3 regions of the Kribbella amoyensis genome follow, and region 3 is predicted to be linked to each of the others. Evidence: riboswitches for the same ligand, from Rfam matches in the RefSeq annotation. Region 3 holds a riboswitch; each other region holds the start of a gene.

Region 1 (6,612 bases), on a different contig from region 3:
GACGATGCCGACCTGGAGTTCGGCCGGGCGGACGACGAGCCGGCCGGCCACATCGGCGAGCAGGAGCACCGTCGGCGCGAGGACCACCGACCAGGGCAGGATCCAGCGGTAGTCGGGACCCACGATAGTCCGCGCGACGTGGGGTACCGCGAGACCGACGAAGCCGATCGGGCCCGCCATCGCGGTCGCCGTCCCGGCCAGCAGGACGACCGCCAGGCCGGCCAGGATCCGGACCACGGTGACCCTGGTACCGAGGGCGGTCGCGAGGTCCTCGCCGAGGGCCAGCTGGTTGAGCGAGCGACCGAGGGCCAGCGCGAGAACGATGCCGACGGCAATGAACGGGACCGCCTGGGCGACGATCCCGCCGGTCGCCAGGGTGAGGGACCCGACCACCCAGAAGCGGAACTCGTTCAGCGTGGACAGGTCCAGCAAGGTCGCCGCGGACGTCACCGAGCCGAGCAGCGCCGATAACGCCGCACCGGCCAGCGCCAGCTTGACCGGGGTCGCGCCGCCCCGCCCGACCGACCCGACCAGGTGCACGACGACCGTCGCGACCAGTGCACCGCCCATGGCGAACCAGACGTACCCGGTCAGGCTGTGGATGCCGAGCAGCCCGATCGCCCCGACCACGGCCAGCGCCGCGCCCGCGTTGACGCCGAGCAGGCCGGGATCGGCCAGCGGGTTGCGGGTGACGCCCTGCATCAAGGCGCCGGCCAGACCCAACGCGGCGCCCGCGAGCAACCCGGTCGCGGTGCGCGGGAGGCGGAGGTACCGGATCACGCGGTCGGTGTCCGATCCGGCGAACTCGGCGGCCGCGGCGTACACGTCGCGGGGCCCGAACCACTGCGCCCCGGCCAGGAGCGAGAGGAGTACCGCGGCCAGCAGGACGGTGACCGCCGCGGCCAGTCCCGCCGCGCGCGGACCGCTGTGGTGCAGCAGTCCGCGGCGACGCGACAGCGTCACTTGACGCGATCCGGGTGGATGATCTTCGCGATCAGCTCTGTCGAGTGGGCGCCGCGGACACCGGCCGAGTGGTGTGCGAACAACCACGGCACGACGTGCTTGTTCTGCACGGCCTTGAGGTTCGCGAAGGCGGGATTGGCGAGGAGCTTGTCCACATCGGGCCGGGTCCGGTCCTCGGTCAGCGTCGCGTCGCAGCAGCCGCTGATCAGGACGTAGTCGGGATCGCGCTTGATGAACTCCTCGGCGCTGATCTTCACGTTCCGCTTGGCGGTGAGATCCGCGAACGCGTTCACGCCGCCGGCCTGGCGGATCAGTACCGTGCCGAAGTCGGGACCGCCCGACACGGTCAGCCCACCGCCCTCGAGGCCGGGTCGCACGATCGCCACCGTCGGCCGGTCCGCGCCCTTCACCTTCGCCTCGACGGCGGCGATCCGGCGCTGCTGGTCGGCGATCACCTGCTCCGCCTTGTCCCCCGCGCCGAACAGCTTGCCGAGGTCGCGCAGATCGGCGTACACGTTGTCCATCGACACGCTCGCCGGGTCGATCGCCTCGTCGCCCTTGCCGTCCGCCGTCGGGCAGAGCGGGCTGAAGATCCAGGTCCGGACCCCGAGGTCGGTCAGGCTCTTGCGGCTGCCGAAGCTCCCGTCCGTCCCGGCCGCGCTGAACACGTCGTTGAACCCGGACAGCACGAAGTCGGGGTTGTGGCTGAGCAGTTCCTCGCGACTCGGCAGGTTCTTGTAGTACTTGCGGTCGCGCTGCGCGTCGGCGTACTCCGGGAGCACCTCGGAGTCCAGGAACGCCGTACCGACCAGGCGATCGGACAGGCCGAGCGCGTGCGCCATCTCGATCGCCGGCTGGTACGCCGCGAAAACCCGCTCGGGCGGGCCGTCGACGGACACGTCCAGGCCGCAGTTCCGCACGGTGACGGCATCGGTGCTCGGACCGGCCTCGGCGGCGCCGCCGCAGGCCGTGAGCAGGGACAGGGCGACGGCAGCAGCAACTGCCTTACGTACAACGGCCATGGCGGACCGCTCCTCCAGCACCTCGTGGATGGGTCTGACACGCCGTGGCCGGTCTCCTGGCTGACGGGACACCACATCCACCGCACTGACCTTCCCAGTCCTCACGGACCAGTGGTCTCACCCTTACGAGGCGAACGCGCGGCGGAACTCCCGATCACAGTGGCGAGGGCCGCGCCGGTACTTCACCGGCTTCCCGAACACCACGGCGCGAGTACCGTAACCCAACCTGCGATCAAGTCGCACGAGCAGGTCCCACTTCGAGGGGGTTCAGCGGGTGTAGAGCGGGGACATCGCGAGGGCGAAGGCGACCATGTCGTCGGTCTTCGGCCGGCCGGTCGGAACCAGGTCGACGATCTTGTCGGTCCCCACGCGGATGGTCCCGCGGCCAGTCGCGGTGTCGACGTACCCCTCGTCGCCGAGCGGTACGGGCTGAGAGGTCGGCGCCTTGCGGATCGACGCCATCGCCGCTTGCGCATCCGGCACCCGGCGCACCGTCGAGTACAGGACCGCGTCGGCGTTGATCCACCCGCAGACCGTGTCCCCGGTCGCCGTCTGCCCGTCGCGCCGCGCCATCGCCTCCGCGCCCATCACCTTGGCCGCTGCCGAGGTACCGCGCTCGCAGTCCGGGCGCGTGATCAGCGGGGACGCCTCGGGCAATCCGGGTGCTTGCCGGGCCGCCTCCAGGCCGAGCGCGACGTACTTCGCGGAGGTGGCGGGTGGGCCTTCCACCTTGATCATCCTGGTGCCGAGCAGGAAGACGACGAAGCGGCTGGTCCCGAATCCGCCCTGGCCGACGGAGACGAGCTTGGACGGTTCGCCCCTCGTCGCGTCGTACGCCTTCTTCGCGGCGGCGAGCTCGCCCTTCGTCGCGGTGAGCACGGAGGTACCGACCTTGAGGACCGGGCCAGTCGGGCTGGTGCTGAGCGCGAGCTGGCAGAGGTCGTAGCTGGGCAACCCGATCTCCGCCGGAACCGCCTTCGGCTGAATCGTCACGACGGGCGCTGCGAGTGTGGCCTGGACGAAGGTCTGGTCCATCCGCACGCAAAGGGTGTCGGCGACCTTCGCGGTCGGTGGGGTGCCCGGCGTTTCTGTCGGGGTCGCTGAGGGGGACTCGGTCGGCGTGGTGCTGACGGAGACCAGCGGAGGTACGTCGGGCGCGCTCTCGTTCCCACCGCCACCACACCCAGCCAGCGCGGCGAGGGCGAGCACGGTGGACGAGGCGGCTACGGGACGGATTCGCATGGTGCACCGACTGTACCCAGGTGGCGGGTGGAGCAGAGGAGTACCCAGCACGCGCGGCTCCTCTGTCGCCGTGCTCACCCTGAGAGGCGGTAGTCGCGCCAACCGTCCGCAGCTACGGCGCCGTGCCCTCCCCAACGGCAGCCGTGGACCTCAGTTCCCGCTCGCGCACCGCGTGCTCGTCGGTTCTTGCGTCGTAGCGCCAGAAGTCCTTCAGCCATACCGCCGTCGCCAGCACGCCCGCGACGCACAACACGCCGCCGCTCACGATGGACGTCCGCACGCTCGTCAGGTCCGCCACCAACCCCGATCTCGACTGCCCGCCCAGCGGCCCCAGCGAGTACGACAGCATCTCGATTCCCGCCAGTCGGCCGCGCATCTCGTCCGGGATCGTCTGGTTCCAGATCACCGCGCGGAACAGTCCCGAGATCATGTCCGCTCCACCCGCGACCGCGAAGAAGGCGATCGCGAACCAGATGTTCGGCGCCAGTCCCGCGATCCCGACCGACGCGCCCCAGGTGATCGTCGCGAGCACCACAGCGCGGCCGTGGTGATGGACCCGGCTCGCCCAACCGCTCGTCAGCGTCGCCAGCATCGCGCCGATCGCCTCCGCGCTGTACAGCAACCCCAGGAGCTTCGGTTCCTTCAGCACCTCGGTCGCGAACGCCGGGAAGAGGACGATCGGCATCGCCAGGAACATCCCGACCATGTCCACCGCGTAGGTTCCCAGCAGGTCCCGCCGGCGGAAGGCGTACCGGACTCCGTCGCCGATCGCTCGCAGGCTCGGTGGGGTGCTGTGCTCGTTCGACTTGTACGAGCCGAGACGTACGTACAGCAGCGTCGCGATCGCCAGGCCGGCCAGTTCCACCGCGAACGCCCAGGTCACGCCCGCCGTGCCGACCAGCAACCCGCCGAGCGCCGGACCGGCGAGCTGGCCGACCTGGAGCGTCAGGGAGTTGAGCGTCACGGCCGCCGGCATCTGCTCGTGCCGGACGACCCTCGGGAACAGGGCTTCGCGGCTCGGGCGCTGCAGGGACGAGGCGATCGCGTTCAGGGCGCCGCAGACGTAGATCAGCCAGACACGGGGATCGTCGAGCAGCGTGTTGGCCAGCAGGAGTGCGCAGATGAGCACTTGGGCCGCGCCGGTGCCGATCAGCATCTTGCGGCGGTCCATGTGGTCCGCGAGGGCGCCGCCGTACAGGCCGAAGACGACCAGCGGGGCGATCGTGACCAGGCCCATCGCGCCGACGGCGAAGTTGGAGCCGGTGAGTTGGTACAGCTGGTACGGCAGCGCCACGTAGCCGACCATGCCGCCGAGGAAGAAGACCGAGCCGGCGACCACCAGGATGCGGAAGTCCCGGGATCCACGCCAGGGAGTCAGGTCGACCCGGAGCCTGGCCAGCCGGGAGCGGAAACTGGTTGCCACCGGCCCATGGTGACATGGGCGACTCGCCTCGACGAACCTGTTTTACGTCCGGACCGACGCGCTCTCCCGAGGGTGCCGAGGTCCGCTGGGTCAGGGCGTCAGCAGGGGTAGCAGCGGTCCCAGATCGGTCCGCTCCCCGCTCGCCCGGACCTTGCCGGTCTCGCGGGCACCCGGCCAGTCGATCCGGCCCAGCGCGAGGGCGATCCAGAGCTCGGCCGGGAGTTCGACGACCGCCCCCGGAGTACCGCGGGTGTGCCGTGGTCCCTCGATGCACTGCACCGCGCCGTACGGCGGGACGCGCACCTCGACCGCGTGCCCGGGGGCCTTGGCCACCAGGAGTTTCAGCAGGTGTTTCACCAGCAGTTTCAGGTCGGACCGCTCCGCTTCACCCGCGTCGTACCGGCGCAACGCCTCTTCGAACTCCACGACGGGCCAGCGTACGCCGGGTTTCGTGGTCGGCCCCTTCTTGGTCGATAATCAGGGCTGCGGCCGAGAACGGAAGCGGAGGTCCGGATGCTCACGCCCAGGCACCAGGCGCTGGTGGCGACGCTGGCGGGAATGACCGTCGGCGTGGCCGTTTTCGGCTCGGTGCTCGCGATCAACGCGATGAACTCGGACAGCACGACCGTGGTCACCAGCCCGGGCCCGTCGCCGACGCCGACCGTGTCCGGAGGCCTCGACCCGAACTCGCTCCAGTTCGCCGCACAGACGTTCGGCTCCGAGCGATCGCCGATCAGCGCGGACGTCCCGGTCGGGTGGAAGAGCAGCCAGGGCGGCACCCGCCCGCGGTACCTCGACCCCACCGGCGTCTGGCAGGTGCGCTTCGACGCCCGCGGCAGCAAGCAGCAGCCGGACGAGCTGGCCGCGAACAGGGCCAAGAGCATCGACGAGCGCGATCTCAAGGTGATCAGCAACGAGAACGGCACGCTGGTCTACACCTACGTCGACCAGACCCGCGGTCCCCGGATGGGCCTGTCCCGCTGGCTCCCGAGCGAGGACGGCGAGCGCACACTGATCGAGATCACCGTCGGCGGCCGCCCGCAGGACGAGGCCGCCCTGCGCAGCGTGCTCGAACGAGCCACCGAGACCCTGCAACTCCCCGACCCGAACGGCGACAAGCGGCCCAACTAGCGGGCCCTCAGCACTTCAGGTCGGCGGCGGGTGGGGTGCCCTGGAGGAGGTAGGTCTCGACCGCGCGGTCGACGCAGTCGTTGCCCTCGTTGTACCCGGTGTGCCCGTCGCCGTCCCGGCTGATCAGGACGCCGCTCTCGAGCTGCTTGGCCAGCCCGACGGCCCACTCGTACGGCGTGGCCGGGTCGCGGGTGGTACCGATCACGACGATCGGCTTCGCGCCGGCCGCCTTGATCGGGTGCGGCTTGTCCTCCGGCTTGACCGGCCAGTTCGCGCAGGCCAGCGAGCCCCACAGCAGGTACGACCCGAACCGTGGGGACGCCGCCTTGAACTTCGCCTCGTCCGCCTTCGCCTCCGCGACCGAGGCGATGTCCTGCCGGTCCAGACAGTTGACCGCGTAGATCACCTCGTTGGAGTTGCTGCTGTACCCGTTCGGGGTGCGGTCCGCGTACTCGTCGGCCAGCGCGAGCAGCCGCGCGCCCTTGCCCTCGGACGCCTGCGCGATCGCTTCCTCGAGCCGCGGCCAGAAGTCCTTCTGGTACAGCGGGTAGATCACCCCGAGGACGGCCAGTCCCTGGGTCACCTTGCGATCGCCGCTGCCCTCCAGCGGATTCGCGTCGGTGTCCGCGATGACCTTGTCGACCTTGGCGAGCACCTCCTGCTTCGTACTGCCGAGCTCGCAGGACCGCTGCGCGCACTCCTCGGCGAACGCGTCCAGCGCCGTGTCGAACCCCTTCGCCTGGGCGATGTTGTTCTCCTCGGCCGACTTCGCCGGATCCACGGCACCGTCGAGCACCAGCCGGCCGACGTTCTTCGGGAACAGCTCGGCGT
Region 2 (6,612 bases), on a different contig from region 3:
GCCCACCCGGGGCGTGGACACCCCGAGGAAGGACCGGCCGCGCATGCCCGCGAACCTGTTGCTGCTCTCCACCGCCGACACCGATCTGCTCGCCGCGTCACAGGCGCAGGCCGGCTGGAAGGTCGCGAACCCGGCCCGGGTCGACCTCGCCGATCTGCCCGGCCTGCTCGACGGGGTCGAGGTGGTCGTGGTCCGGCTGCTCGGCGGCCGCCGCGCGTGGGAGGAAGGGCTCGACGCCGTCCTCGCTTCCGGCCGCCCGACCGTCGTCCTGAGCGGTGAGGCCGCGCCCGACGCCGAGCTGATGTCGCTGTCCACGGTCCCGGCCGGCGCAGTCGCCGAGGCGCTCGCGTACCTGCGCGAAGGCGGGTCCACCAACCTCGAGAACCTGGCCGGCTTCCTCCGGGACACGCTGCTGCTCACCGGGGACGAGTTCGAGCCGCCGTACGCGCTCCCGGCGTACGGGGTACGTGACGACCGGCCGTTCACCCCGGACGGACGCCCCGTGGTCGGGATCGTGTACTACCGCGCCCACGAGATCTCCGGCAACACCGCCTTCATCGACACGCTCGCCGAGGCCGTGGACGCCGCCGGTGCTCAGCCGCTGCCGGTGTACTGCGGGACGCTGCGCGGCCTGGATCCGTCGAGCGACGACAACGCGGCCCTGTTCGACCTGCTCCGCAGCTGTGACGTGCTGGTCACCACCTTGCTCGCGGCCGGTGGGACCGTGGCGGCCGACGCGAGCGCGGGTGGTACGGACGACGCCTGGGACGCGGGCGCGCTGGCGTCGCTCGACATCCCTTTGATCCAGGGCCTCGCGCTGACCTCGACCCGCGAGCAGTGGCTGGAGAGCGACGCCGCGATCAGCCCGCTCGACGCGGCGACCCAGGTGGCGATCCCGGAGTTCGACGGCCGGCTGATCACGATCCCGTTCTCCTTCAAGACCTACGACGCCGAAGGGATCGCGAGCTACCGGCCGGATCCGGAGCGGTGCGCCCGGCTCGCCGGGATCGCGGTGGCGCACGCGCGACTTCGGCACGTCCCGGTCGCGGAGAAGAAGGTCGCGTTGGTGCTGTCGTCGTACCCGACCAAGCATGCCCGGATCGGGAACGCGGTCGGCCTGGACACCCCGGCGTCCGCGGTCGTCCTGCTCGGCCGGTTGCAGGCGGCCGGGTACGACCTGGGTGGGCTCGACCTCACCGAGTTGCAGGGTGCCGAGGGGGCCGACGGGCTGATCCACCGGCTGATCGCGGCCGGTGGACACGACGTCGACTGGCTGACCGACGAGCAACTGGAGAGTGCGGCGGCGAAGGTCCCGCTCTCGACGTACCAGCGGTGGTTCGGCCAGGTCCCGGTGACGTTGCGGGACGCGATGACGGAGGCGTGGGGCGAGGCACCGGGGTCGCTGTACGTGGACACGTCCGGGCCGGAGCCGGCGATCGCGCTGGCCGCGTTGACGTTCGGCAACGTGGTGCTGATGATCCAGCCGCCGCGCGGGTTCGGCGAGAACCCGGTGGCGATCTACCACGATCCGGACATGGCCCCGTCGCACCACTACCTGGCCGCGTACCGCTGGCTGGAGGCCGCGCCCGAGGACGGCGGCTTCGGCGCGCACGCGGTCGTCCACCTTGGTAAGCACGGCACGCTGGAATGGCTGCCGGGCAAGGGGATCGGGCTGGCGGCCGACTGCGCCCCGGACGCCGTCCTGGGGAACCTGCCGCTGGTGTACCCGTTCATCGTCAACGACCCGGGCGAGGGGACGCAGGCCAAGCGTCGCGGGCACGCCGTGATCGTCGACCACCTGGTCCCGCCGATGGCGCGCGCCGAGACGTACGGCGACATGGCCAAGCTGGAGTACCTGCTGGACGAGTACGCGACCGTGCAGGCGCTCGACCCGGAGAAGGTACCGACCTTGCGGGCGCAGATCTGGACGTTGATCCAGGCGGCCCAGTTGCACCACGACCTGCACACCACGGAGAAGCCGGACGACGAGGAGTTCGACGAGTTCGTCCTGCACCTCGACGGGTACCTCTGCGAGATCAAGGACGTGCAGATCCGCGACGGCCTGCACGTCCTCGGTGGCGGTCCGGCCGGCGAGGCACGGGTGAACCTCGTGCTCGCGGTCCTGCGCGCTGCCCAGATGTGGGGCGGTACGGCGGGCGCGGTGCCGGGGTTGCGCAAGGCGCTCGGTGAGACCTTCGGTGTGGACGATGCGGCGATGCTCGCGGATCCGGGCAAGCCGGTCCCGGAGCTGGCCGACCTCGCGACACTGGCGGACCTGCCCGCGGTCAGCGGTGCGGACGGGGTGGACCTGCTCGAGGCGGTCTCCCGCAAGCTGGTCCTCGGGATGGAGACGCTGAGCTGGGACGCGGCCAAGGTGCCGGTGGTGATCGCCGAGGTGCTCGGCCGCGACTCCGCCGCCGTGGCCGCCTCGCTGACCTTCGCCGCGACCGAGGTGGTGCCGCGGCTGGGCCGGACCGGCGACGAGCTGACGAACGTGCTGCGCGCCCTGGACGGCCGGTTCGTCGAGGCGGGTCCGTCGGGCTCGCCGACCCGCGGCCTGGTGAACGTGCTGCCGACCGGCCGGAACTTCTACGCCGTCGACCCGAAGGCGATCCCGAGCCGCAACGCCTGGGACGTCGGGGTCGCGCTGGCCGACTCGCTGCTGACCCGGCACCGCGCCGAGACGGGGGAGTGGCCGCGCTCGGTCGGCCTGACGGTCTGGGGGACGTCGGCGATGCGGACCCAGGGCGACGACCTGGCCGAGGTGCTCTGGCTGCTCGGTTGCCGGCCGGTCTGGGACGAGGCGTCCCGCCGGGTGACCGGGTTCGAGCCGGTCCCGGTCGCCGAGCTGGGCCGGCCGCGGATCGACGTCACGATCCGGATCTCCGGGTTCTTCCGGGACGCGTTCCCCCACGTGGTGGCGCTGCTGGACGAGGCGGTCCGGACCGTCGCCGGCCTGGACGAGCCGGCCGAGGACAACTACCTGCGTGCCCACGTCCTCGATGACGTTGCGTCTGGCAACGATCTGCGGGCGTCGACGGCCCGGGTCTTCGGGTCCAAGCCCGGCTCGTACGGCGCCGGCCTGCTGCCGTTGGTCGACGCGCGGAACTGGCGGACCGACGCCGAGCTGGCCGAGGTGTACGCGGTCTGGGGCGGGTACGCGTACGGCCAGGGCCTGGACGGGGCCGAGGCGCGTGGGTCGATGGAGCGCGCGTACGCCCGGATCCAGGTGGCCGCGAAGAACGCCGACACCCGCGAGCACGACATCATGGACTCGGACGACTACTTCCAGTACCACGGCGGCATGGTGGCGATGGTGCGGCACCTGACCGGCGCCAACCCGAAGGCGTACATCGGCGACTCGGCGGTGCCCGCGCAGGTGAAGACCCGGTCGCTGGAGGAGGAGACCAAGCGGGTCTTCCGGGCCCGGGTGGTGAATCCGCGCTGGATGGCGGCGATGCAGCGGCACGGGTACAAGGGCGCCTTCGAGATGGCGGCCACGGTCGACTACCTCTTCGGGTACGACGCGACCGCGGGGGTGGTGGACGACTGGATGTACGAGACGCTCACCACCGAGTACGTCGCGAACCATGAGGTGGCGGAGTTCTTCCGCAAGTCCAACCCGTGGGCCCGGCACGGGATCGCGGAGCGGCTGCTCGAAGCGGCCCAGCGCGGACTGTGGTCCGAGCCGTCCGCCGAAGCCCTGGAGACCCTGCGGGCCGCCGTGCTCGAGACCGAGGGTGACATCGAGGACCGCTGACTCCTGCTCGACGTCCGGTGTTCAGGCCGGGCCCGACGCGGTGTGATTGGGTGGAGTCATGGCTGCCGAGCGACTCCGGGTCCTGATCACCAACGACGACGGGTACCAGGCGCGCGGGATCCGCGCCCTCGCGGCAGCCGTCGCCGCCCAGGGTCACGACGTGGTCGTGGTCGCGCCGCTGGACGACCAGAGCGGCGTCGGGTCCGCCCGGGCCGGGATGGTCGGGCGGCCGATCGAGTCGGCGTCCGAGGAGGCCGGTGGCATCACCTTCACGGGGATCGCCGGCACGCCCGCGCTCGCGGTGACGCTGGCCGCCGTCGGCGCGTTCGGGGCCGCGCCGGACGTGGTCGTCTCCGGGATCAACCACGGCCACAACATCGGCGTACCGATCCTGCACTCCGGGACCGTCGCGGCCGCGCTCACCGCCGCGACCCAGGGGATGTCGGCGCTCGCAGTGAGTATCGACTCCGAGACCCCGCAGTACCTGGAGACCGCCGGCGCGGTCGCGGCCGAGGCGCTCGACTGGCTCGTCGGCGAACCGGCCGGCACGGTCCTCACGCTGAACGTCCCGGATCGCCCGGTGGCCGAGCTGGAGGGGATCCGGCGCGCCCACCTGACGCCGATCGAACGGTCCCGCATCGCCGGGACCGTCGCCGAGACCGGCGAGCCGATGATCGTGCTGGAGGACCCGGAGGCCGCGCCCGACCCGGCCACCGACGAGGCCCTGCTGGCCAAGGGCTACGTCACCGTCACGCCCATCGTCGGGGTGCGCGAGACCGACGTCGCGGTTCCCACCGACCGGTGGACCGAAGCGCTCCAGTCCTGAGGCTCCGCGGCCGGTAGGTGGTGATCGTCGCCACCCGACCGGAGTGCTGCCCGGGGCGTCGCCGTGTGCCATGATCTGGCGGACGGCAGTGGAGGAACACCGGTGACCGGCTGAGGCCGGGAGTCCGGGGCGGTCCCGCCACTGTGACCGGGTGATTCCCGGAAGCCAGGACATCTGCCGCCGTCCGCCCGGGAGCGTTGGCGTGCCCGGGTGTGCCGAGTGCCGTTGCGGGCGTGGACACCCGCTGGACGAAGGGAATCGCCGCTGATGCGGTCTGCTCCGACCACTGCCCGTCCTTCGCTGGGCTTCCCGTTCACCGCCGTCGTCGGGATGGACGACCTGCAGCTCGCGCTGGTGCTGGCCGCGATCTCACCGGCCATCGGCGGCGTGCTGATCCGCGGCGAGAAGGGGACGGCCAAGTCGACGGCCGTCCGCGCCCTGACCGAGATCCTGCCCCCGGTCGACGTGGTCACCGGCTGCCGGTTCTCCTGCGACCCGGGCGACCCCGATCCCGACTGCCCCGACGGTCCCCATGACGCCGCTGCCGCTGCGGTGCGACCCGCGCGGCTGGTGGAACTGCCGGTGGGCGCGACCGAGGACCGGGTACTCGGCTCGCTGCACCTGGAACGCGCGCTGGCCGAGGGCATCACGGCGTACGAGCCGGGGTTGCTCGCCGCCGCGCATCGCGGGCTGCTGTACGTGGACGAGGTCAACCTGCTGCACGACCACCTGGTCGACGTCCTGCTGGACGCGGCCGCGATGGGCCGGGCGACCGTCGAGCGGGACGGGGTGTCGGTGACGCACCCGGCGCGGTTCGTCCTGGTCGGGACGATGAACCCGGAGGAGGGCGAGCTCCGGCCACAGCTGCTCGACCGGTTCGGCCTGACCGTGGACGTGGTCGCGAGCCGGGATCCCGCGGTCCGGGTCGAGGTGATGCGGGCACGGCTGGCGTACGAGGCCGACGCGGCGAGCTTCGTCGGCCGGTACGACGCCGCGCAGCGCGAACTCGCCGAGCGCATCGTCAAGGCGCGGAGCCTGCTGGCGGACGTGATCCTGACCGACCCGGCGCTGCGGCAGATCGCCGAGATCTGCGCCGCCTTCGACGTGGACGGGATGCGGGCGGACCTGGTCACCGCGCGGACCGCGGTCGCACACGCGGCCTGGTCGGGGCGGACCGTGGTGGAGGTGGAGGACGTCCGGGCCGCGGCGAAGCTCGCCCTGCCGCACCGGCGGCGGCGCAACCCGTTCGACGCGCCCGGGCTGGACGAGGAGCAGCTCGAGCAGGCGATCAACGACAGCATGCCGCAAGACCCGGACGACGATCCCGACGGTGGTCCCGACGGCGGTCCCGGGGGTGGCGGGCCTGAGGGTGGTCCGGATGATGGCGGGCCGGATCGTGATGGGTCGGACCGCGACTCCGCGTCCTCCGGCGCCGACGACGCGAACAACGCCGAGCAAGCTGGCGCGGCGCCGGCCGGGCAGGTCGCGGCCAGTTCCGAGCCGTACAAGGCGCGCCTGCTCAGCATCCAGTCGGCCGGGACCGGGGTCGCCGGCCGCCGGTCGCGCGCGATCACCGAGGTGGGCCGCGTCGTCGGCGACCGCGTCCGGGTCGGGCGTGAGTCCGGCCGCCCGCATCTGCTGGCGACCCTGCGCAACGCGGCGCCGCACCAGCGCACCCGCGGCCGGACCGGTCCGGGTCTCGCCGTGCGGCCGGCCGACGTCCGGATGACGGTCCGCGAAGGCCGCGAGGGCAACCTGGTCCTCTTCTGCGTCGACGCGTCCGGCTCGATGGGGACGAAGAAGCGGATGGGCGAGGTGAAGACGGCGATCGTCTCGCTCCTGCTGGACGCGTACCAGCGCCGCGACACGGTCGGCCTGGTCACCTTCGCCCGCACCACGGCCACGGTCGCGCTGCCGCCGACCGGCAGTGTCGAGACCGCGGTTCGCCGGCTCGAATCCCTGCCGACCGGCGGGCGGACCCCACTGGCCGAAGGTCTGCTGCAAGCGGCCGACGTCCTGCGAATCG
Region 3 (6,612 bases):
ACCTCCGGCTGGTGACCGAACACGTTGATCTGTGTCTGCACGGTCACGGCATGCGGCGACTGGGCGAAGCTCGCCATCACCTCGGGCACGTCCGCACTCGTCCCGAACGCCTTGACCTTGCCCTCGGCAACCAGCTCGGTCAGCGTCGCGACCACCTCGTCGGCCACGGCCCCGGTACTCACGCCGCCGTGCAACTGGTACACGTCGATCGCGTCCGTCCCCAGCCGCCGCAGGCTCGCCTCGCAAGCGGACCGGATCGCCGGCGGGGAGACGTCCTCCCCGGCCCCGGTCCGCGTGGTCTCGTCGAACTGGAGCGCGAACTTCGTCGCCACGATGACATCGTCCCGCGCCCCGGCCGGCAACTGGCCGAGCGCTTTGCCGAGGACGCGCTCGCTGTGACCGGTGCCGTAGACGTCGGCGGTGTCGAACAACCGGATCCCGCCGTCGACGGCGGCGTGGATCATCCGGATGCTCTCCGCGTCGTCCACCTCGCCCCAGCCGGCCGGGCGGCCGTCGAACCGGAACGGGCCGCCGATCGCCCAGCAGCCGATGCCAAGCGGGCTCGTGGTCCGATCCCCGACGGCCCGGTCCGCGACCCGTTCTGCGTTGGTGCTCATGGTGCTACTCCCTTGTCCCGAAGGCGTGTAGCACCGAGCCTGCAATCTGGAGTGGACTCCAGGTCAAGCCCTCTGGCGCGGACCGACTACGAAGCCGGCTGCAGCGCCTTGGCGAAGAGCGGGACGACGACCTTGAGGGCGTACCCGACGGACAGGACCGAGTCGGTCGCGAAGGCCGAACTGATCGTCTTGTCGGTGAAGACCACCGCGCGGCCCGCCTTGACCGAGGGGATCGCGCGGTACAGCGGGTCGGCGCCGATCTGCCCGGCGTCGACGCCGATCGGGGTGACGACGGTGAGGTCCGCGTCCAGCAGCTGCAGGTTCTCCCGCGAGACGGGCACGGAGAACTTCTCGGTCTTCCGCGCGTCGATCTCCGGGTTGTTCTTGAACCCGAGCCGCTGGACGAACTCGACCCGCCCGGTCCCGGACACGTAGGCGCCGTAGCCCGCCGAGGTCCGGGCGCCCAGCGTGATCGTCTTCCCGGCGAACTCGGGGTGCTCGCTCGCCGCCTGCTCGAAGCTCTTGGTGGCCGCGTCGATCACCTCGCGTCCCTTGGCGGACCGGCCCAGCGCCGCCGCGATCAGCTCGGTCTGCTGCTTCCAGGACAGCTTGTACTGCTCGGCGCCGGCCGGGACGCCCACCGTCGGCGCGATCGCGGCGAGGGTGTCGTACCGGGCCTGGTCGCCGCTGGACTTCACGTCGAGGATCAGGTCCGGCTTCAGCGCCGCGATCTTCTCGTACTCGGGCTCGAGCGTGCCGATCAGCTGCGGCGCCTGCTGGTACATCCCCTTCGCCCAGACACCGACCCCTTCACCGCCGAAGGCGAGCCAGTCGCTCGCGCCGACCGGCTGGACCCCGAGCGCCAGCGCCGTCTCCGCGTCGCCCCAGCCGAGGGCGACCACCCGCTTCGGCTCGGAAGGGACCTTCACCTCGCCGAACTTCGTGGCCACGCGGGCGAACGGCTCGTCCGCGCTCGCCTCCTCCGGGCCGGTCCCGCACCCCGCGAACGTCGTCGCGAGGGCGAGCAGGGCAGCCGCAACTCCGATGCGTCGAGCGATCATGGCGGTTAGGTTAACCTAACCTAATTTGCGGCGAGTCCTGACCCGCCTCCACCTCCTCCGTTAGCCTTGTGGTATGCGCACAGCCGAAAGGGGTGTCCGCAGTCGCGCTCGGTCGCTGGTCGTGTTCCTCGGCGTGAGCGTGCTGGCTGGTGCGCTGGCCGCGGGGCTGGCGATTCCGTTCGCGGGGTTCGCCGGGTTCGCCACCCAGAAGGCGGCCGTCTCGATGCAGAACCTGCCGCAGGACCTGGAGACCGCTCCACTCGCCGTCCGCAGCAAGATGCTGGCCGCCGACGGGACCTGGATCGCCACCCTCTACGAACAGAACCGGGTCCCGGTGCCGCTGGACCAGATCAGCCCGATCATGCGGCGCGCGATCGTCGCGATCGAGGACTCACGCTTCTACGAGCACGGCGCCCTGGACGCCCAGGGCACGCTGCGCGCGCTGATCCGGAACCGGAGCGAGGGCTCGGTCCAGCAGGGCGGCTCCAGCATCACCCAGCAGTACGTGAAGATGAGCCTGATCGAGAAGGCCGACACCGCCGAGCAACGCAAAGCGGCCACCGCCGTCACCTACGAGCGCAAGCTCACCGAGCTGCGGTACGCGGTCGCCATCGAGAAGCAGTTCAGCAAGGACCAGATCCTGGAGAAGTACCTGAACCTGGCCAACTTCGGCGACGGCGCGTTCGGCGTCCAGACGGCCGCGCAGCACTACTTCGGCGTCTCGGCCGCCAAGCTCACCCTGCCCCAGGCCGCGATGCTGGCCGGCCTGGTGAAGAACCCGACCGGGTACGACCCGACGAACAACCTGAAGCGGGCCAAGGACCGCCGGGACCTGGTCATCGCCCGGATGCGCGAGCTGAACCTGATCACTGCCAAGCAGGCCGCGGACGCCAGGAAGGCGCCGGTGATCGACTTCAAGAAGATCCGCAAGGTCCCGAACGGCTGCGCCAACTCGCGGTACCCGTTCTACTGCGAGTACGCGGTGGCCAAGTTGCTGGACAACCCGGCCCTCGGCAGTACCCCGAAGGAGCGCGAGCACTACCTGAAGACCGGCGGGCTGACCATCCGGACCTCGCTCGACCCGCGGATCCAGGCGGCCGCGCAGGCGTCGATCAAGGAGCACGCCAAGGTCTCGGACACCGCGATCGCGGCCATCACCGTGGTCGAGCCAGGCAGCGGCCTGGTCAAGGGGATGGTGCAGAGCAAGCCGTACGGCAAGGGCCGCAACCACACGTACTACAACCTGAACGTGGAGAAGTCGTACCCCGGCGGGTACGGCGGGTTCCAGAACGGCTCCACCATGAAGGCGTTCACGATCGCGGCCGCGATCCAGCAGGGGCTGCCGCTGACGTACCGGATCAACTCGCCCGCGCAGATCGACCTGAGTGGACGCCGGTTCAAGACCTGCTCCGGCTCCACCCGGGACCCGAACTACCGCCCGCGGAACTCCACCCGCAGCGGCAACCTGACGATGATCGAAGCCGCGAAGGCCTCGACCAACACGTACTTCCTGCAACTGTCCCAGCGCACCGGGCTGTGCTCGATCGCCACGATCGCGGCGAACCTCGGCATGTACAACGCGCAGACCCAGGAACCGCTCGACCAGGTGGTCTCGATGACGCTCGGCGTCGGGTACGTGACTCCGTTGATGCTCTCGAACGCGTACGCGACCTTCGCGGCCCGCGGCAAGTACTGCCGGCCGACCGTGGTCACGTCGGTGCAGGACAAGTCCGGCAAGCCCGTCCAGACGCCCGGGATCGGTTGCCGGCAGGTCCTCACTCCCGCCGTCGCCGACGGCGTCAACCGCGTCCTCAGCGCCGTGATGGAACCGGGCGGTACCGGCGGCCGGCTGAACTTCGGCAACTGGGACCTGGCCGGCAAGACCGGCACCATCCAGGACAACCTGGCCGTCTGGTACGCCGGCTACACCCCGAACCTGGCCGCGGCCGCCGTCGTCGCCGACGCCACCCTGCCGTACACGAACCTGATGTACGGCCACACCCTCGACGGCCAGGACATCTCCGACCCGACCGGGTCCGGGACCGCGGGCCCGCTCTGGCAGACCGCGATGGAGAAGGCCCTGCAGGGGATGCCGCTGCGCCGCTTCGTCCCGCCGAACAGCAAGATCACCGGCGGCGACGGCAAGTCCCTGCCCCCGGTCAGCGGGATGAGCCCCGGCGAGGCGACGGACACGCTGAGCCGAGCCGGGTACCAGGTCGTCCTGTCCGGCGACCGGGTGAACTCCCCGGAGGCCGAGGGCACCGTCGCCTACACCGATCCGCGAACCGGCGACCGCCCGCCCCCGGGGTCCCAGGTGACGCTGTTCCTCTCCAACGGGCAGAACTGATCGCTGCCGAGGTGAGACGGCCGACACACCGGGTCGACGGGACGCGCTAAGGTCGGTGCCGCCGATGGTTCGTGTCGGCCGCGCAGAGGCGCGGCGAGGCACGAGGCAACAGGGAACCTGGCGCGAATCCGGGACTGCCCCGCAGCGGTGAACGGGAACGACCGCCGTCAGAAGCACTGGGCCGCAAGGCCTGGGAAGCGACGGCCAGTAGGCCAGCCGACCGAATCCGGTCGGCCCGCCCGTGAGTCCGAACACCTGCCTTCGGTCCGCACACCACCCGGTGTGCGGTGAGGTCGAGGGTCTCGTGGGAGGACCTGCCTGCAGCGGCTGCCGTGCGTCGGCGTGCCGCCTGGTCGCCGTCCCGCGAGCCCAGCGCCTCGTCACCGCGCTCGCGAGGAGAGAGACGTGAACACATCCATCGGTCCGATCGGGACCACCGTGCTGGGCTACCCGCGGATCGGGCCCCGGCGAGAACTCAAGCACGCCGTCGAGCAGTACTGGGCCGGCGCGATCGACGCCACCGAACTCGAGCGCCGCACGGCCGGGCAACGAGCCGCCACGCTCACCGACCTGGCCGGCCGCGGCTTGGACGTCGTTCCTGGCAACACGTTCTCGTACTACGACCAGGTACTCGACCTGGCCCATCTGGTCGACGCCGTACCGCACCGCTTCCGCGAACTCGGGTTGTCGCGGCTCGACACGTACTTCGCGATGGCCCGTGGTACCGGCGACGTGGCTCCGCTGGAACTGACGAAGTGGTTCGACACGAACTACCACTACCTGGTCCCCGAACTCGACGGCGCGACCAGCTTCCGGCTCGCCGGGGACAAGCCGCTGGCCGAGCTCGCCGAGGCGGCCGCGCTCGGGGTACGGACCCGGCCTGTCCTGGTCGGCCCGGTGACGTTCCTGCTGTTGTCGAAGGCGTCGGCGGATGCGGCCCCCGGCTTCGCCCCGCTCGATCTGCTCGACCCGCTGCTCGACGTGTACGCGGAACTGCTCGAGCGACTCGACGCGGCCGGCGCCGAGTGGGTCCAGCTCGACGAACCGGCGTTCGTGGCTGACCGGACCCCGGCCGAGTTGGACGTCTTGCGGTCCGCGTACGACCGGCTGTCCGCGCTCCCCCGGCGCCCGAAGCTGCTGGTGGCGTCGTACTTCGGCGACCTGGGCGACGCACTCCCCCGGCTGGCGGCCACCGCGGTGGAGGGGATCGCCGTCGACCTGGTGTCCGCGCCCGGGACCGTCGAACGGATCGCGGCGCTGCCCGAGTTCCAGCGCAAGACGGTGGTCGCGGGAGTGGTGGACGGGCGCAACGTTTGGCGGACCGACCTCGGGGCCGCCCTGTCACGGTGCGCGGTGCTGCTCGGATCGGTTGGTCAGCTGGTGGTTTCGACGTCCTGCTCGCTGCTCCACGTCCCGTACGACGTGGCCGTGGAGACCGACGTCGATCCCCAGGTCCGCGACCGGCTGAGCTTCGCCGCGCAGAAGGTCGACGAGGTGGTACTCCTCGGCCGGGCGCTCCACGACGACCGCGGCGTCCTGAGCTCGGCCGTTGGACGTGAGCCGGGAGATACCGAGATCCAGGCGCGAGTGGCCGCGATCCGGCCCGAGGACCGGCGTCGCGCCCCGTACGCCGAACGCGCCGCCGCGCAACGGGAGGCCCTCCGGCTGCCCGCGGTTCCGACCACGACGATCGGCTCCTTCCCGCAGACGGCCGACGTCCGCCGAGCGCGGGCCGAGTTCCAGGCGGGCCGGATCGACCAGTCGACGTACGACGAGCGGATGCGCGCCGAGATCGCCCGGGTGGTGCTGGTCCAGACCGAGCTGGGGCTCGACGTCCTGGTCCACGGCGAGCCGGAACGCAACGACATGGTGCAGTACTTCGCCGAGCAGCTCGACGGGTTCGCGACCACCCGGCTCGGCTGGGTCCAGTCGTACGGGACCCGCTGTGTCCGGCCGCCGATCCTGCACGGCGACGTGGCCCGGACCGGCCCGATGACGGTCGGCTGGACGTCGTACGCGCAGTCGCTCACCGATCGGCCGGTGAAGGGCATGCTGACCGGCCCGGTGACGATCCTGGCCTGGTCCTTCGTCCGCGACGACCAGCCGCTCGCGGTCACCGCGGACCAGGTCGCCCTCGCGCTCCGGGACGAGATCGGGGACCTGGTCGACGCCGGCACCGGCATCATCCAGGTCGACGAGCCCGCGTTGCGCGAACTGCTGCCGCTCCGCGAGGCCGAGCACAAGGAGTACCTGGACTGGGCGGTCGGCGCGTTCCGGTTGGCCACCGCCGGTGCGCCCGCGCGAGTCCAGGTGCACACGCATCTGTGCTACTCCGAGTTCGGCGCGGTGATCGCCGGGATCGACGGCCTCGACGCGGACGTGACCACGATCGAGGCGGCCCGGTCGCGGATGGAGGTCCTGGCCGACCTGGGGCGGATCGGCTTCGGCCGCGGCGTCGGACCCGGTGTGTACGACATCCACTCGCCCCGCGTACCGTCCACCGCCGAGATCGCCGACCTGCTCACGACAGCACTCGCCACGGTCCCGGCCGACCGCCTCTGGGCCAACCCGGACTGCGGCCTGAAGA

Evidence for each region. Region 3 has a riboswitch for cobalamin ahead of metE (5-methyltetrahydropteroyltriglutamate--homocysteine S-methyltransferase). Riboswitches for the same ligand answer to the same signal wherever they lie in the genome.
Region 1: another riboswitch for cobalamin. It lies ahead of FB561_RS11215 (ABC transporter substrate-binding protein); the one in region 3 lies ahead of metE (5-methyltetrahydropteroyltriglutamate--homocysteine S-methyltransferase).
Region 2: another riboswitch for cobalamin. It lies ahead of FB561_RS24330 (putative cobaltochelatase); the one in region 3 lies ahead of metE (5-methyltetrahydropteroyltriglutamate--homocysteine S-methyltransferase).

Annotation. Positions count from the first base shown of each region.
Region 1 is NZ_VIVK01000001.1:2,344,429-2,351,040, reverse strand. Features, by position in the region: gene FB561_RS11220 (FecCD family ABC transporter permease) at 1-963, opposite strand, end outside; gene FB561_RS11215 (ABC transporter substrate-binding protein) at 960-1,985, opposite strand; cobalamin riboswitch at 2,015-2,205, opposite strand; gene FB561_RS11210 (hypothetical protein) at 2,253-3,227, opposite strand; gene FB561_RS11205 (MFS transporter) at 3,340-4,650, opposite strand; gene FB561_RS11200 (sterol carrier family protein) at 4,741-5,076, opposite strand; gene FB561_RS11195 (hypothetical protein) at 5,164-5,781, shown strand; gene FB561_RS11190 (alpha/beta hydrolase) at 5,789-6,612, opposite strand, start outside.
Region 2 is NZ_VIVK01000001.1:5,195,764-5,202,375, forward strand. Features, by position in the region: gene cobN (cobaltochelatase subunit CobN) at 44-3,760, shown strand; gene surE (5'/3'-nucleotidase SurE) at 3,819-4,586, shown strand; cobalamin riboswitch at 4,656-4,782, shown strand; gene FB561_RS24330 (putative cobaltochelatase) at 4,854-6,612, shown strand, end outside.
Region 3 is NZ_VIVK01000005.1:18,916-25,527, forward strand. Features, by position in the region: gene FB561_RS37510 (aldo/keto reductase) at 1-617, opposite strand, end outside; gene FB561_RS37515 (iron-siderophore ABC transporter substrate-binding protein) at 704-1,678, opposite strand; gene FB561_RS37520 (penicillin-binding protein) at 1,752-4,025, shown strand; cobalamin riboswitch at 4,074-4,302, shown strand; partial or broken gene metE (5-methyltetrahydropteroyltriglutamate--homocysteine S-methyltransferase) at 4,431-6,612, shown strand, end outside.